2 regions of the Bradyrhizobium sp. BRP56 genome follow, and region 2 is predicted to be linked to the other one. Evidence: predicted binding sites of a transcription regulator. Region 2 holds the regulator's gene; the other holds the start of a gene.
What was found. The regulator LexA, encoded in region 2, represses DNA repair genes until DNA is damaged. The targets are predictions, from matches to a motif close to TGTTCNNNNTGTGTTCNG.
Positions count from the first base shown of each region.

Region 1: the regulator LexA is predicted to act here: its motif matches at 1,979-1,996, upstream of I6F38_RS19970 (ATP-dependent Clp protease adaptor ClpS).

Region 1 is NZ_JADYVV010000027.1:40,371-48,394, forward strand. Features, by position in the region: gene I6F38_RS19965 (tetratricopeptide repeat protein) at 1-213, shown strand, start outside; gene I6F38_RS19970 (ATP-dependent Clp protease adaptor ClpS) at 220-1,950, opposite strand; gene I6F38_RS19975 (mechanosensitive ion channel domain-containing protein) at 2,265-4,610, shown strand; gene I6F38_RS19980 (LLM class flavin-dependent oxidoreductase) at 4,966-6,066, shown strand; gene I6F38_RS19985 (flavin reductase family protein) at 6,176-6,730, shown strand; gene I6F38_RS19990 (LysR family transcriptional regulator) at 6,835-7,797, opposite strand; gene I6F38_RS19995 (MBL fold metallo-hydrolase) at 7,796-8,024, shown strand, end outside.
Region 2 is NZ_JADYVV010000002.1:310,739-318,762, reverse strand. Features, by position in the region: gene I6F38_RS03255 (histidine kinase) at 1-569, shown strand, start outside; gene I6F38_RS03250 (response regulator transcription factor) at 566-1,228, shown strand; ZMP/ZTP riboswitch at 1,314-1,399, shown strand; gene glyA (serine hydroxymethyltransferase) at 1,436-2,707, shown strand; gene I6F38_RS03240 (hypothetical protein) at 2,825-2,971, shown strand; gene I6F38_RS03235 (HAD family phosphatase) at 3,404-4,030, shown strand; gene glp (gephyrin-like molybdotransferase Glp) at 4,057-5,268, shown strand; gene lexA (transcriptional repressor LexA) at 5,512-6,216, shown strand; gene I6F38_RS03220 (hypothetical protein) at 6,473-6,901, shown strand; gene I6F38_RS03215 (hypothetical protein) at 7,047-7,274, shown strand; partial or broken gene I6F38_RS03210 (ComEC/Rec2 family competence protein) at 7,271-8,024, opposite strand, start outside.

The sequences.
Region 1 (8,024 bases), on a different contig from region 2:
GCCCTTGGCCGCCCGGTCTGGATGTTGTGTCCCTACGCGCTCGACTGGCGCTGGCTGCGCGACCGCGCCGACACGCCCTGGTATCCGACCATGCGGCTGTTCCGCCAGGACAAGCCACAGGCCTGGGGCCGCGTGCTGGCGCGCGTGTCGGACGAGCTTGCACGCGTTGCGGCCGGCGAGCGGGAGTTGCTGTTGCCGGCAGCGGCGAAGTGATCGGCCTCACCCCGCACTCATTCCTTGCGCGCCGCCGAGCAGCTTGGCGTTGAGCCGGCCGCCGTCGAACAGCATTTCGTTCACCGCGCCGTCGACGTCAGAGGAGGTGACCTCGCGGCCACCGTCCCTGACGATGCTGGCCTGGGCGAGACGGCGCATCAGCTCCTTGATGAAGGCGGCGCTGACGCCTTCGGTGCGTCGCACGGCGTCGTCGATGACAGGCTGCTCCAGCGGCAGGCCCTTGCCGTAGAGCCGGATCAGCTTGCCGCGTCCGGTCTCGTCGGGTAGCGGCACCTCGATCGCCTGGTCAATGCGGCCGGGCCGGCCGGCCAGCGCGCTCTCCAGCTCTTCCGGCCGGTTGGAGGTCAGCACGAACAGGATGTCGCAATCCTCCTTCAGGCCGTCCATCTCGTTGAGCAGCTTGTTGAGCAGGGATTCCTCGCACGGCCCGCCCATGTCCTCGCGGTCGCGCGCGATCAGATCGACGTCCTCGATCACCACCATGGTCGGCTGCAGCAGCCGCGCGAGGTTCATATAGGCGCCGAGCAGCCCGACCTGCTCGGCGGTGATGATCAGCGTGGTGTGATCGGGCAGGTTGGTGGCGAGATAGCGGATGGTGTGGGTCTTGCCGGTGCCGGGCGGGCCGTACAGCAGGATGCCCTTGCGGGTCGACTGGCCGAGCTCGCGCAGCAGATCGCGGCTTTCGACAAAGCCGAGCACATTGCGATCGAGCAGCCGCAGCGTCCGGTCCGGCAGGATCACATCATCGCGAGCGACCGTCGGCAGGCGATGCACGGTCAAGCCACGCGAACGTCCGCGATAATTGGCGCCATCCTCCAGCGACAGAATCTTGCCGCGATAGGATCGCGCCGCATGCACGGCGGCTTCCAGTTCGGCGAAAGTGCGCTGCACGAAAGCATTGCCGGTCGCCCCGGCGGGCAACGCAAGCTCGATTCGCAGCGACGGCTCGTGATCATATTCGCGATGGAACGTCAGCAGCACGGCGTAGCGCAGTTCGCCGGTTCGGCACAGCCATAGTCCATTGGCAAGGCATTTCACCGGCTCGGCCTCGCCGATATCGACATCGCGATATTGCGGCGGCGCGATCGCCGGCGCATTGCGGCCGGCCTTCATCAGCGCCGCGAAGTCCAGCGTCTCGTAGCGATATTCTTCATGGATGCCGAAGAAGTGGATCGGATCGGTGAATAGCTTGTCGATCGCGACCTGAACGTCGGCGCGCATGTGGCCCGGAAACTGTCGCGCCCGTGTCACGACCAGGTTGCGTGGCACGCCGGCGAAATGCCAGTCGAGCGCCACGTAAGCGGATCGAAACGTCTCCCCCGGCAATTCTTCCGAGCTGCGCCGTGCAGCGAGCAGGCAGTCGCTGCACAGCGACGCAGTCGTACCGGAGATCAGAATCTCCGTCACGGCCCTCGGGGCTTCGCAGAGATCGCAGGGGCGGCTGGCGTCGGCCGACTCGGTGGTGATCATCAACGGCTGGCCGTTGGAGCGGATCAGCCACTTCGCCGAGTTGAAGATTGCCCGTGCCACCGGTCCCGGATAGGGGCCGCACGGAATGGCGCCCTTGGCCTCGATCAAGGCAGCGGAGGCGATGGCTTCCTGCTCGGATTTCCCGAACACCGTACGCAACAAATCCTGCACGAATTCCAGCGGGGTTTCATCGTCGTCGTGAATGAAGAGCCGCACCGGACCGTCGTCGCTAAACACGTCGTGCATGAGACCCCCGAAACGCAATTGGGAACAAAAGAACAAAGTAAGAACATCACGGCGGCTCCTGCGCGTCAAGCGAAAGATTCTGCGGTCTCATCCCTGACGTGTAGTGGGCCGATCGGCCGGGAACGCACACTCGAAGTGTAAACGCGGCTCAACGCCTGTGACGATTGTGTTGCGGCAAATGCCAAGAGATGGCCGTCACAGCGGCAAACTTCCGACACACCATCGGGGCGAAAAGGAGTATCCGACATGGCGCGAGCGCGAGAGCAGATTCCTCCCAAGGGTTTGCGGTCGCGCAGTTATTTTATGAGGCCCTCGTGTCGCACAAACTTCGCCTTGCGCTGCTTCTCGTCTTCACCTTGTTCGTCTCTCCCGCGCTGGCGCAGCCGGCCGCCAAGCCGGCGCCGCCGCAACCCGCTACCGGCGACGCGCTGACGCCCGAGCAGGCGAAACGTGCGCTCGACACGCTGCAGGACGACAAGAAGCGCGGCGAGATCATCAACACGCTGCGCGCCATCGCCAATGCCTCGCCGCAGCCGGCGGCCCAGCCGGCGCCAGCGCCCGAGCAGCATTCGCCGATCCCGCTCACCGCCGACAGCCTCGGCGCACAGCTGTTGCTGATGGTGTCCGAGCAGGTCGGCGAGATGTCGCGCGAGGTCGCCGACGTCGCGCGCACGCTGACGCATTTCCCGGCGTTCTATTACTGGTTCGTGCGCACCGCCAATGATCCGGTCGCCTACGGCCTCTTGATCGACATCGCCTGGAAGCTGGCGCTGGTGTTCGGCTGCGCGCTCGCCGCCGAATGGGTGGTGTTCCGCCTGATCAAGCGGCCGGTCGCGTTCCTGGAAGCGCGGCTGCCGCAGACCGCGCGCGTGCCGGTGCAGACGCTCGCCAGCGTCGATCCGCCGTCGTCGGTTGCCGACGTCGCGCCTGCGCCCGAGTTGCAGCGGCGCCGGCTCAGCCTGGCGCGGGCCTGGCAGTCGCTGGTCCGGCTGCCCTTCGTGCTTGGGCGCCTGCTGCTCGAACTGCTGCCGGTCGTCGTGTTCGGCGGCATCGCCACCGCGCTGCTCGGCACCGAGATCGGCGATCAATCGACCACGCGGCTCGTGATCCTTGCCGTCGTCAACGCCTATGTGTTCTCGCGCGTCTTGATCTGCGCGGTGCGCGCGCTGGCAGGGCCGTTCGGCCTGTTCCGCGTCCGTGCCGAGACCGCGGCCTATATCGAGATCTGGGCCCGGCGCATCGTCGCCGTCGGCGTCTCGGGTATCGCCTTTGCCAATGTCGCGCTGCTGCTCGGGCTGCATCGCGCCGGCTATGCCGCGCTGATCCGGCTCGTGATGCTGGTCGTGCATCTCTTCGTCGTCGTCATCATCCTGCAGTGCCGCCGCCAGGTCGCCGACGCCATCCGCGCGCCGGCCGATCGCACCGGGCTTGCGGCGCGGACGCGCAACCGGCTCGCGGCGCTCTGGCATGTGCTGGCGATCGCGCTCGACCTCGCGCTGTGGGCGGTGTGGGCGCTCAACATCCGCAACGGCTATTCGCTGCTGCTGCAGTATTTCGTCGGCACCGTCGCGGTGCTGCTGGTCACCCGCCTCGTCACCATGGTGGTGCTGAGCCTGATCGATCGCGGCTTCCGCATCAGCCCGGAGCTGATCCAGCGCTTCCCGGGGCTCGAGACCCGCGCCAACCGCTATCTGCCGCTGCTGCGCAAGGTGGTCACGGCGGTGATCGCCTTCATTGGCTTCGTCGCGCTGCTCGAGGTCTGGGGCGTCGACGCCATCGTCTGGTTCTATGGCGGCCAGATCGGAAGTCGCCTGATCTCGGCGCTGGTGACGATCGGCATTGCCGCGCTGGCCGCGGCCGTGATCTGGGAAGTCGCCAATGCGCTGATGGATCGGCAGATCGACACCCTGTCGCGCGACGGGCATTACGCCCGCGCCGCGCGCTTGCGCACCTTTCAGCCGATGCTGCGAACCGCGCTGTTCTGCATGATCGTCGCGGTGGTCGGCCTCACGGCGCTCAGCGAGATCGGCGTCAATGTCGCGCCGCTGCTGGCCGGCGCCGGCATCGTCGGCATCGCGATCGGCTTCGGCTCGCAGAAGCTGGTGCAGGACCTGATCACCGGGCTGTTCCTCTTGATCGAGAACACCGTGCAGGTCGGTGACAACGTCACGGTGTCGGGCCTCTCGGGCGTGGTCGAGAACGTCTCGATCCGCACCATGCGGCTGCGCGCCGGCGACGGCTCGGTGCACGTCGTGCCGTTCAGCGCGGTGACGACGATCACCAACTCCAGCCGCGGCGCCGGCAATGCCGCGGTCAGCGTCAACGTGTCCTACAAGGAGGACACCGACCGCGCCGGCGAGGTGCTGAAGGACATCGTCGCCCAAATGCGCCAGGAGACGGCGTATCGCGCATTCATTCGAGGCGACCTCGAATTGTGGGGCGTCGACAAGGTCGACGGCTCGGTCGTGACCATCGTCGGCCAGATCCGCTGCACCGATAGCGGACGCTGGGCGGTGCAACGCGAGTTCAACCGCCGCATGAAACGGCGCTTCCAGGAGGAGGGCATCGAGATCGCCTCGATGGGCCAGACCATCCTGATGCAGCTTCCCCCACCCTCCGAGCCCGATACCAACGCCCAGCCGCGCCGCGCTGCGGGCTGATCCGGCGCTCCGCTTCACCTCGCCCCGCTTGCGGGGAGAGGTCGAATTCGAGCGAAGCTCGAATTCGGGTGAGGGGGAGTCTCCGCGAGAGTATCTGCTTCCGTGTGTGCGAAGGCAGCCCGAGCCAACCAGCGGGAATGCTTGCCGGCGCGTCTCACGATTGCGACACGTCTCGCGACGGTGAGACGTCGTCAGCCTTGCCAAGCCCGCTGACCGGCGCGCAGCCGGCCGAAATCCGGCCGTTCCCACCCATTCCCTGCGACTTCCTCCGCTGGCACAGCGCTTGCTGATCGTCATGCAATGCGCGGCAAGACGCATTGCACAACTGAACCCAACGCGAAGGAAGGAAACGCACATGGAGCTTGGCTACTTCACCATGCCCTCGCACCCGCCGGAGTGCGGATTGAAGGAGGGCCACGACTGGGACCTGCAGACGCTGCGCTGGCTCGACGAGCTCGGCTATCAGGAAGCCTGGATCGGCGAGCATCACACCGCGCCGTGGGAGCCGCACCCGTCGCCCGACCTGCTGGTGGCGCAGGCGCTGCTGCAGACCAAGAATCTGCGCATCGGGCCCGGCGGCTTCCTGCTGCCGTATCATCATCCCGCCGAGCTCGCGAACCGCGTTGCGATGCTCGATCACCTCTCGAACGGACGCCTCAACTTCGGCGTCGCGGCCTCGGGCTTGCCGAGCGACTGGGCGATGTTCAATGTCGACGGCATGTCGGGCCAGAACCGCGACATGACCCGCGAGGCGCTCGAGATCATCCTGAAGATGTGGTCCGAGCCGGGACCCTGGACGCACAAGGGCAAGTACTGGACGGTGAGCAAGCCGGACACGATGTTCGACTTCCTCAAGCCGCACATCAAGCCGTTGCAGGGGCCGCATCCGCCGATCGGCGTCGCCGGCCTGTCGAAGAATTCGGACACCTTGAAGCTCGCCGGCGAGCGCGGCTTCATCCCGATGAGCCTCAACCTCAACCCGGCCTATGTCGGCAGCCACTGGGACTCGGTCGAGGCGGGCGCGGCCAAGACCGGCCGCAAGCCGAGCCGCACGGACTGGCGGCTGGTGCGCGAGGTGTTCGTGGCGGATACCGATGAGGAGGCGTGGAAGCTGTCGACCGGCGACATGATGGGCCGGATGATGAGCGAGTACTTCCTGCCGCTGCTCGGCCATTTCGGCTTCAAGGACTATCTGAAGCACGCGCCCGACGTGCCCGACAGCGACGTCACCGTCGAATATTGCGCGCGCCGGAATTGGATCGTCGGCTCGCCCGCGACGGTCACCGAGAAGATCGAGAAGATCTACCGGGAGGTCGGCGGCTTCGGCGTCCTCTGTGTGTTCGGCTTCGACTACAAGCACAAGCCGGAAGCCTGGCGGCACTCGCTGGACCTGCTCAAGAACGAGGTGATGCCGCGGCTCAAGCATCTCGGCGCCGAGTTCGAGAAGGCTGCATGACAGCTGCGCGGGGTGCGGGGCTTGCCTCGCACCCCGCCTCGCATATCTTGAACGAAGTGTTTTTACCGAAGCATGATCCGGAGGATCATGCTCAAACAGGGTTTGCGGCATGACGGTCGACGCACAGAGTTTCAAGCAGGCGATGCGCCATTGCGCGGGCGCCGTCGCGCTGGTGACGGTCGGCTCCGAGACCGGGCAGCGCACCGGCCTGACCGTGACCTCGGCCTGCTCGCTGTCGGACAATCCGCCCTCGGTGCTGGTCTGCGTTAACCGTAACGCCAGCGCGCATCAGCGCATCCGCGAGGAGCGCCATTTCGTCATCAACTTCCTGAACGAGGACCACGCGCTGCTGGCGCTGACCTTCTCTGGACAGAAGGGCGTCAACGGCGACGACCGTTTTGCGTTTGGGCGCTGGACCACCGGCGCCACCGGCGCCCCGGTGCTGGAGGATGCCGTCGCGGCGTTCGACTGCGTGCTGGCGCAGGAGCTCGAGACCAAGACCCATTCGATCTTCATCGGCGAGGTCCAGCACGTCCGCGCCGCGACCACGGTCGACCCGCTGATCTATCTGCGCTCTGGCTTCCAGAGCGTGCGCAACATCCATGATCCCGTCGAGCTCGGCGACCTCGACGCGCGGCGTGTCAGCTGGAACGAGTTCTCGTAAGGCTTGCGCTTAAGGCCTTCCCCCGCATCTCTTGATGATCTGCGCGCCGGCCATCTCGCCTGACGGCAATTCGGTTGCCTGAGACCTGCTGCTCCGCAGCGAGCCTAATCCTCGAACAGCGCGCACTCATTGGCGAAGATGTCCGCGAGATGCCGGGCAACGGTGCCGACGAGAGGGTCATTTCGGTCGCGGCGCCTGGTGATGAGCCAAAGTTCGCGTGGCGGCGGGGCGTGCGCGAGTTTGCAGGCACACAGCTTCCGTTTGGCTCGGCCGATGAAATGCGGAAGCAGGGCTATGCCCGCGCCGGCCTGTGCGGCCGCGGCCTGCGCGGCCTGGTTGCTGGTCCGGAAGGACATGCGCGCATGGGGAAATTTCCGGAACAACCACAGCGCTTCGGGAAGATGGGCATTGGCCTCGTCGAAACCGACGAACACGGGCTCGTCGCCGGCGTCGATCCTGCGGCGGCAATCGGCGGTCGCGTAGAAGCCGAAACCCATCGACACGAGTCGCCTGGCGATGACATCGCCGTCCTCCGGACGGCCAAATCGCAGGGCGATGTCTGCCTCGCGCCTTTCGAGGCTGACGGTTCGAAAGTCGGTTGCCAGATCGATGTCGAGTCCCGGCTGCTGCCTGGACAGTCTGGCGAGGCGATGAACGAGGAAGTTCTGTGAGAGGCTCGGGGGCGCGTTGATGCGGACAAGCCCGGTCGGCGCGCCCGACGTCCCTCTGTGGCCAAGCCTTGCTGCCGCGGCCTCCATATCGTTGGCGGCATCGAGCATGCGCGCGCCTCTCCGGGTGAGGACGTAACCGTCGGGACGCCGTTCGACCAGCCGTTCGCCGATCGTGGTCTCCAGCGACTTCACGCGGCGGGCGACGGTCGCATGGTTTACCGAGAGTGCACGCGCGGCTCCCGACAGGCTGCCGTGGCGGGCAAGCGCGGCGAATAGCCGGACATCCTCCCAATCGATCGCTGTGCGATTTTGATCAGCCATTGAGAAAGAATAGCGAATTCCGCTCAGGACGGGGAGCTGGTTATTTGGGCTGACAATTGCGCGGGAGCAGTTCATGGCGGCACCGAATCTCACCTTGACCCTGGTCGGCGGTCCGACCGTGCTCATCGAGTACGACGGGTTTCGTCTGCTGACGGACCCCACCTTCGATCCTCCTGGCGAGTATCAGGGAGCTTACAGCCCGGTGCGGCACAGGAAGACGGATGGGCCGGCCCTTTCAGTCGAACGGATCGGCAAGCTCGACGCAGTCTTGCTCAGTCACGACCACCACTTCGACAATCTCG
Region 2 (8,024 bases):
CGGATTGCCCGCCTTTGCTCGCCGAATGCGACGGCATCGCGCGGACCGCGACCGACATGATGGAGACGTTGCGCGGCGCCCTCTTCCGGCTCCGCCCGCCCGATGTCGACGAACTCGGACTTGCGGCCAGCCTCGAGGGCCTGGTCGCCGGCTGGAACGGCCGCAGCCGCGGACAGCCGCGGTTCGAGATCACCATATCGGGATCGTTCGAGCGCCTTGCCGCCTCCGTCACCGCCAATCTCTACCGCATCGTGCAGGAGGCGCTCACCAACGCCGCCAAGCATGCCGGCGCCACGCGCGTCATGCTGCGGCTTGAGATGCGCGAGGCGCCGCCTGGCGGCGGCGACAGCGCGATCGTGCTCGCGATCGACGATGACGGCCAGCCCGGCGATCCGCAAGGCGATTCCCAGCTCAGGTCCGGCCTCGGCCTGCTCGGCATGCGCGAACGGGTCGCCGCGCTGGGCGGGCGGCTCAGCTTCGAGACCGGACAGCCCAGCGGCTCCTCGCTCCGCGTCATCGTTCCCGTCGCCGCCATCCGAGAGGCCGCACCGGTGGAGCACGCGGCATGAGCCATGCGGCGCGAACCATCATGCTGGTCGACGACCACGCCGTCGTCCGGGAGGGCTACAGGGCGATGCTGCAGAAGCAGCCGGGCCTCTGCGTCGTCGCCGAAGCCTCCGACGGCGTCGAGGCCTACCGCCTCTACAAGGAGACCGGGCCCGACCTCGTCATCATGGACCTGTCGATGCCCGGCATCGGCGGCATCGAGGCCATCCGCCGCCTCCGGCAGTGGGACAGGCGCGCAAAAATCCTGGTGTTCACCATGCACCAGAACGCCGCGTTTGCCGTGCAGGCGATCCGCGCCGGCGCGAGCGGCTATGTCACCAAGACCAGCCCGCCGGAGACTCTGGTGCACGCCGTGATGGATGCGCTGTCGGGCAAGATCGCGATCAGCCCGGATATCGACCACGAGCTCGCGCTCAGCCACCTTGCCGGCGAGACCAAGGCGGCCGACCTCCTGACCGCGCGGGAATTCGAGGTGCTGCGCATGCTGCTCGCGGAAAACACCACCGAGGAGATCGCCGAGGCGCTGCACCTCAGTCCCAAGACGGTCGCGAACCTGCATTCCCTGATCAAGGACAAGCTCGGCGTCGGCACCGATATCGAGTTGGTCCGCCTCGCGCTGCGGCAAGGCATCCTGACGCAGCTCGATCTCGGCGAACGCTGAGCCCGCGTCAGCGGCAGCGACCAACCCTTGCGAGCCCGCCTGAGATTGGATAGCCTCTGCTCGCGATGAGCTTCGCAGGCTCATTCGCCCCTCGCGCGACTGGCGAGCTTACGTGGAATTGACCACGGTGAAGCGCGAAGGGTTCCAACGCCGTTCGCCTGGGCAACCCGTTCAGCTGATGATCCAGCGTCTTAGGGAGCCCGGACCATGCCGTTATTCCGCAACGAACTCCATCTCAACGATTCGGAAGTTGCCCTTGCGCTCGAGGGCGAAGAGCGCCGCCAGCAAGACGGCGTCGAGCTGATTCCGTCGGAGAACTACACCTATCCCGAGGTGCTCGAGCTGCTGGGATCGGTGTTCACCAACAAGTATTCCGAGGGCTATCCGGGACGCCGCTATTATGGCGGCCAGGAATTTACCGACCAGGTAGAGAACCTTGCCCGACAGCGCGCTTGCGCGCTGTTCCGCGCCGAACATGCCAACGTTCAGCCTCTGTCCGGGTCGCCAATGAACCAGGCCGTGTATCTCGGCCTGCTGCAGCCCGGCGATACGATATTGGCGATGGACCTGTCACACGGCGGCCATCTCACCCATGGCGCGCCGGTGTCGCACATGGGGCGGCTCTTCAACTTCGCCCGCTACAAGACGCAGCCGTCAAACGGCGGCGCCATCGATTTCGATGAGCTCCGCGCCATGGCCCGGCACGTCCGTCCGAAGCTGGTGCTGTGCGGCTACAGCTCTTATCCGCGCGATCTGGATTATGCGTCCTTCACGAGCATTGCCGATGAGGTGGGTGCGCTGACCATGGCGGACGTCAGCCATTACGGCGGCCTGATCGCCGGCAACGCCTTGCGCAATCCGCTCGATGCGGGTTTCGACGTGATGACGACGACATCGCACAAGACGCTTCGCGGACCGCGCGGCGGCATCGTTCTCTGTCGCCGGGAGTTCGCCGGCAAGATCGACGCGTCGGTGTTTCCGGGACTGCAGGGAGGTCCGCACATGAACGTTGTGGCCGGAACCGCGGTCACGCTGAAGAAGGCATCGACGTCCGATTTTCAGGCCTATGCAAGACTGGTCATGCGCAACGCGAAGGTCCTGGCCGAAGCGTTGATGGAACGCGGCATGACGTTGATCACCGGCGGAACCGACAATCACATGATGGTTGTGGATACGGTGGCCAGCGTCGGCCTGGACGGCGGCGCGGCCGAGAACATCCTCGACGCCGTCGGGATCACCGCAAACAAGCAGATCATTCCCGACGATCCGCGGCCGCCGCTCAGGCCGAGCGGCATCCGCCTCGGGACGCCGGCGGCGACCACGCGCGGCATGGGCGAGCCCGAAATGCGCCTGATCGCCGAACTCATTGCGGAATCCCTCCGGTCGAAGGGAGATGCAGCGGTCGTCAAGCGACTGAGGTCGAACAGCGTCGAGATGTGCCGCGCTTTCCCCGTTCCTGGGATCGGGCCGCCCTCATAGGCGGCCGAGCCGCGTTCCTGTTCCGCGTCCGTCGCGTCACTCGGCCGGATGTGCGGCCTACATGGGGACGTCGTGAAGGTTCCCGAAAAGGACCGGAACGGAAATTGATGCTGTTCGTTGGACCGCATGATCTCGAAAGACGGAGCGTCCAACGCCGTGACCCGGAAAACCTTGCAAGCCCGCTCGGAACAGGCGCTCGTCGTCATCATTCTCAGCACCGGTGCGCTGATCGGTTACCTCGGCCTGGCGCTGTCCAGGCTGTGAGAGCTACGCCCGGCGGGCATCAACCGCCGGCGGGCATCAAGCTGCTTGGTGCCTAAAGCTCACGCGCGTGCCACTGAGTTGCCCCGACGGGGCAAGCCCCGCAGCAAAAATATAGGGTGAAACGAAGAGCAAAGCTCGGACAGATCATGTCGCGAGAATGCGGATGTTTGACGCACAAGCGACGACACCCGCCGTCGTCCCGGCGAAGGCCGGGACCCATTACCCCAAATCTCAATTGTTGCGCGACGCTGGGGCCACGATCCCGTTCCTGATCAAATGCGGTGGTTATGGGTCCCGGCCTTCGCCGCGACGACGGTGTTGTGCGCGGGAACGGTATCGCGATGAATGCAACGCCACGTACAATCCACACACCGGTCACTGAAATCGAGGACATTGCCGCCTGCCAGCAATTCTCGTACACGGTTTCACGCAATGACCTCGCAATTCACTCCCAACTCCGTCGACGTGCTGCTGTTCGATATCGGCCGCGTCGTGCTCGACATCAACTTTGACAAGGTGATGGCGCACTGGGCGCAGCATGCCGGGTGTGCGCCCGCCGAGCTCGCCACGCGCTTTGTCGTCGACGACAGTTTCAAGCATCACGAGATCGGCCGGATCGACGACGCGGCATTCTTCGAGAATCTGCGCCGGACGCTCGGCATCAACATCACGGACGCCCAGTTCCTCGAAGGCTGGAACGCGATCTTCACCGGCGAGATGCCGGGCATCGCCCCGCTGCTCGCGGCGGCCGCCGAGCGGATGCTGCTCTACGCCTTCTCCAACACCAATCCGGCCCATGTCGCGCATTTCTCGGTCACCCATGCCGAGCTGCTCAGCCATTTCCGCAACGTCTTCCTGTCCTCGAGCATCGGCTTCCGCAAACCGGACGCCGAGGCCTACGATCATGTGGTAAAAGCCATCGGCGTGCCGGCGTCGCGGATCCTGTTCTTCGACGACCTGGCCGCTAATATCGAAGGTGCGCGGGCGCGCGGCCTTCATGCTATCCACGTGACGTCGACGGATGACGTGGCAAGGGCTTTGACCGCACTTGGAATTTGAACATTAGGAATTGAGGAGCTCTGAGCGTGGCCCTGATGCCGGTTGCCGATGCCCTGTCCGCCGTCCTCGCCGGCGCCGAACCGCTGCCGGAGGAGATGGTCGCGCTCGATGCCGCCTACCACCGCACGCTTGCGCACGACCTCGCGGCGCTCCGCACCCAGCCGCCGCAGCCGATGTCGGCGATGGACGGCTATGCGGTGCGCGCCGCCGATGCGGCTGATCTAAAGGCCCGGCTCAAGGTGATCGGCGAAGTCGCCGCCGGCCGGCCGTTCGAGCGGACGGTCGGCGCCGGCGAGGCGGTGCGGATCTTCACCGGCGGCGTGATTCCCAATGGCGCCGACGCGGTGATCATCCAGGAGGACACCGCCGTCGACGGCGACCACATCACGATCACGGAGGCCGCCAGCGTCGGGCGGCACATCCGCCCGGCCGGGGTCGACTTCCGTGAGGGCGAGGTGCTGCTCGCCGGCGGCAGCCGCCTGTCCGACCGCGCGCTGTCGCTGGCGGCCGCCATGAACTATCCGGAACTTGCGGTGCGGCGCCGCCCGAAGGTCGCGGTGCTGGCGACCGGCGACGAGCTGGTGATGCCGGGCTCGCAGCCCGGTCCCGGCCAGATCGTCTATTCCAACGGCTACGCGCTGCGGGCGCTGGCGCGCGCCGAAGGGGCCGAGACCGTCGACCTCGGCGTTGCCGCCGACACGGTAGAGGCGACCACGGCGGGCATCCGCCGGGCACGCGAGGCCGGCGCCGATGTCCTGATCACGACAGGCGGCGCCTCGGTCGGCGACCACGATCTCGTCAAGCGGTCGCTGGAAGCCGAGGGCGTCGAGATGGCGTTCTGGCGGATTGCGATGCGGCCCGGCAAGCCGATGATGCATGGCCGGCTCGGCGCGATGCGGGTGATCGGTCTGCCCGGCAATCCGGTGTCGTCCTATGTCTGCGCCTTCCTGTTCCTGGTGCCGTTGATTCGGGCGCTGAGCGGCCGGAAAGTGATTCATCATCGCCGCGCGAGCGCCCTGCTCGGCCGCGACCTCGCCGCCAACGACCAGCGCGAGGACTATCTGCGTGCGCGGCTCGAAGCGCGCGAGGACGGCACGCTGATCGCAACGCCGGTGACGCAGCAGGACTCGTCGCTGCTCGGGAATCTCGCTGCGGCACGGGCACTTCTCGTGCGTCCGCCGTTTGCGGCAGCTGCCGTCAAGGGCAGCGAATGCGAGATTCTGACACTGCCCGAATAGGGTTTTCGCGCCCCGCCGATTGTGCGTTGCCCGACACGTTCACCGGAAATTAAGTGGTTGCGGAACACATATCGAACATATAGTGTCCGTTCATGATTTGTTTCGAGTACTGGTGTCTACAATCGGGAAGCTGCATGGAAGCAGGTGCATTGAGCACATGCTCCTGAGGTCAGGCCCGGCCTGCAGGCCCCACCAGAAGAGTCTCGGAATCGAACGACGCTATCAACCGGGGGAATACTCGAGATGCTCACGCGCAAACAGTACGAACTACTGCGTTTCATCAATGAACGTCTGAAAGAGGCCGGCGTACCGCCCTCCTTCGACGAGATGAAGGATGCGCTCGACCTGCGCTCGAAGTCCGGTATCCACCGCCTGATCACTGCGCTGGAGGAGCGCGGCTTCATCCGCCGCCTGCCGAACCGCGCCCGCGCCATCGAGGTCATCAAGCTGCCCGAACTCTCGGCCGGCGGCGGCAACGGCCGCCGCGGCTTCACGCCCAGCGTCATCGAAGGCACCCTCGGCCGGCGCGCCAGCACGCCGCCGATTGCCGAGGATGACGGCAACCGTCCGGTCGCGGTCCCCGTGATGGGCCGGATCGCCGCCGGTACGCCGATCGAGGCGCTGCAGACCCGCAGCCACACCATCAGCGTGCCGCCCGACATGCTCGGTGCCGGCGAGCACTATGCGCTCGAGGTGCGCGGCGACTCGATGGTCGATGCCGGCATCCTCGACGGCGACATGGCGCTGATCCAGCGCAACGACGTCGCCAATACCGGCGACATCGTGGTGGCGCTGATCGATGAGGAGGAAGCCACCCTGAAGCGCTTTCGCCGCCGCGGCGCATCGATCGCGCTCGAGCCGGCCAACACCGCCTATGAAGTGCGCATCCTGCCGCCGAACCGGGTCCGCATCCAGGGCAAGCTGATCGGCCTTTATCGCAAATACTGAATTGCAAATACTTGCGGCGGCCGGGAACGAGCAACACGTCGGATCGTTCCTTGCATGATAGTGTAGCGTACGGCCTGCCCGATGCGCTCCGATACCTCTCGCGCAGCGTCGCGTGTTTGTGATCGGAGCGATCTCGGACCAGTCGTACAATCGCCCAGAAACGAGCAGACGCTCGTTCGCTATCGTCCACTCTGGTAGAGGCCCTAATGCCTCAAGGAGAGGCACGGGTCGCTACCTCGAAATGAGGAGCCATCCGATGTGTGACTATAGTCTGCACGCCGTGGCATCGCGCCCCGCCATTGTCGGAGAGACGCTGATCACGACGACGTTCCGCGGCACGTCGACCCGCGGCTTTGCTTCGGAGAATGACCCCACTGTCGCGGTCTGCATGCTGCCGGGCACCGAGCTCGCTTTCGCCGAGAACGTTCGCTACGACAGCCGCTGGATCTGGACCAAGACGCTGAACTATCGCGTCGGCGTGTTCAACGAAGTCGAGCCCGACGTGCCTGATCGGCATCATGACGCGGTCGAATTCCCCGACGGCAGCCATGTGCTGGTGACTCAGCTGGTCGAGGGACAGCGCGTTAGCGTGCTGCAATTGCCGGCGCTGCATCCGCCGGTCGAGCAGAAGCCGAAGGTTGTGGAGCGGCGGCCCTCCGCATTCGCAACGCTGTTTTTGGGTTGAGCGCATCGTCGCCGCGGAATGAGCTGTTCGGCGGCGGATGACCTAAGCAATTTCGGGCGACCCCGGACTCCCGCTTCCGGGGCGCAGAAGGAGATTTGCGTCGGCCGGCACCTTGGCGCATCATCAGGCACGGAGGACGTGCGCGGTGGTCGATAAGGTCACATGGCAAAAGGCTGGACGCGTCACGGAACCGGGCCGCTACATGTTCCGGTTCGGTTGGCTGACGGTAACGGCCGACGACCTGAAAGTCTGGGAGCAATTTCCCGAGGCTTCCTTCACCCTCGTCAAGAAGCCCGACGCCGGCCCCGACTCCGACGAATACCATCTCGGCCTGTTCGAGCTGCCGAGCGCGCCGTCGCCGGACCACGGCTAATCATCGCCCTGCAGATCGGTCTCGGCCGGCGTCGCATCCACCGCGGGCCGCGGCGCGACGGCGGGCGCGCGCAGCGTCGTCTCGCTCTCGCCGTCGCCGGGAACCGCCGGCGACCACGGCCGGTCGATCCCGCCGGGCTTGACCGCATCGACGGCGTAGCCGTCCCTGCTCCGTCGCAGCACCAGCGCGCCGTGGCGGCGCAGCCGCTCGGCATCGATCACCGATGCCGCGCAGCCCTGCGGCGCCGGCCGCGTCGTCACGATCAGGCCTGCGCGCTCGCAGTCGTCCGCCAGCGCCTCCGGCCGGGTCGCCAGCGCGACGAAGGCGCCGCCGGGTCCTTGGGTCACGCAGCCGCCGGCATCGCACGAGACGCCCTCGCCAAGCGACGCATCGGTGGCGGTGCGCGCGTCGGCGTCCGCCGCCAGCCACTCCTTGACCAAAAATGCATCCTTGGCGCTGTGCATCAGATGCAGCCGTCCATCACCGCCACGCACCGCGACGTTGCGGCCGTCGCCCGAGATCAGCACGTCCGGCTGCGGCACCCTGAGCGCCCCGACCGAGGCCACCAGCAGCAGCACCGCGCCTGACCAGCGCAGCGGCGTGCGCAGCAGCCCGAGCAGGATGATGCCGGCGCTCGCTGCGATCAGCGGCCCGATGCCGAACGCCGCCATGCGGCCGACCGCGCCCGGGAGTGCGGCGACCCATTGCGTCACCAGGATCATCCAGTCGATGCCAAGACCCATGATCGCC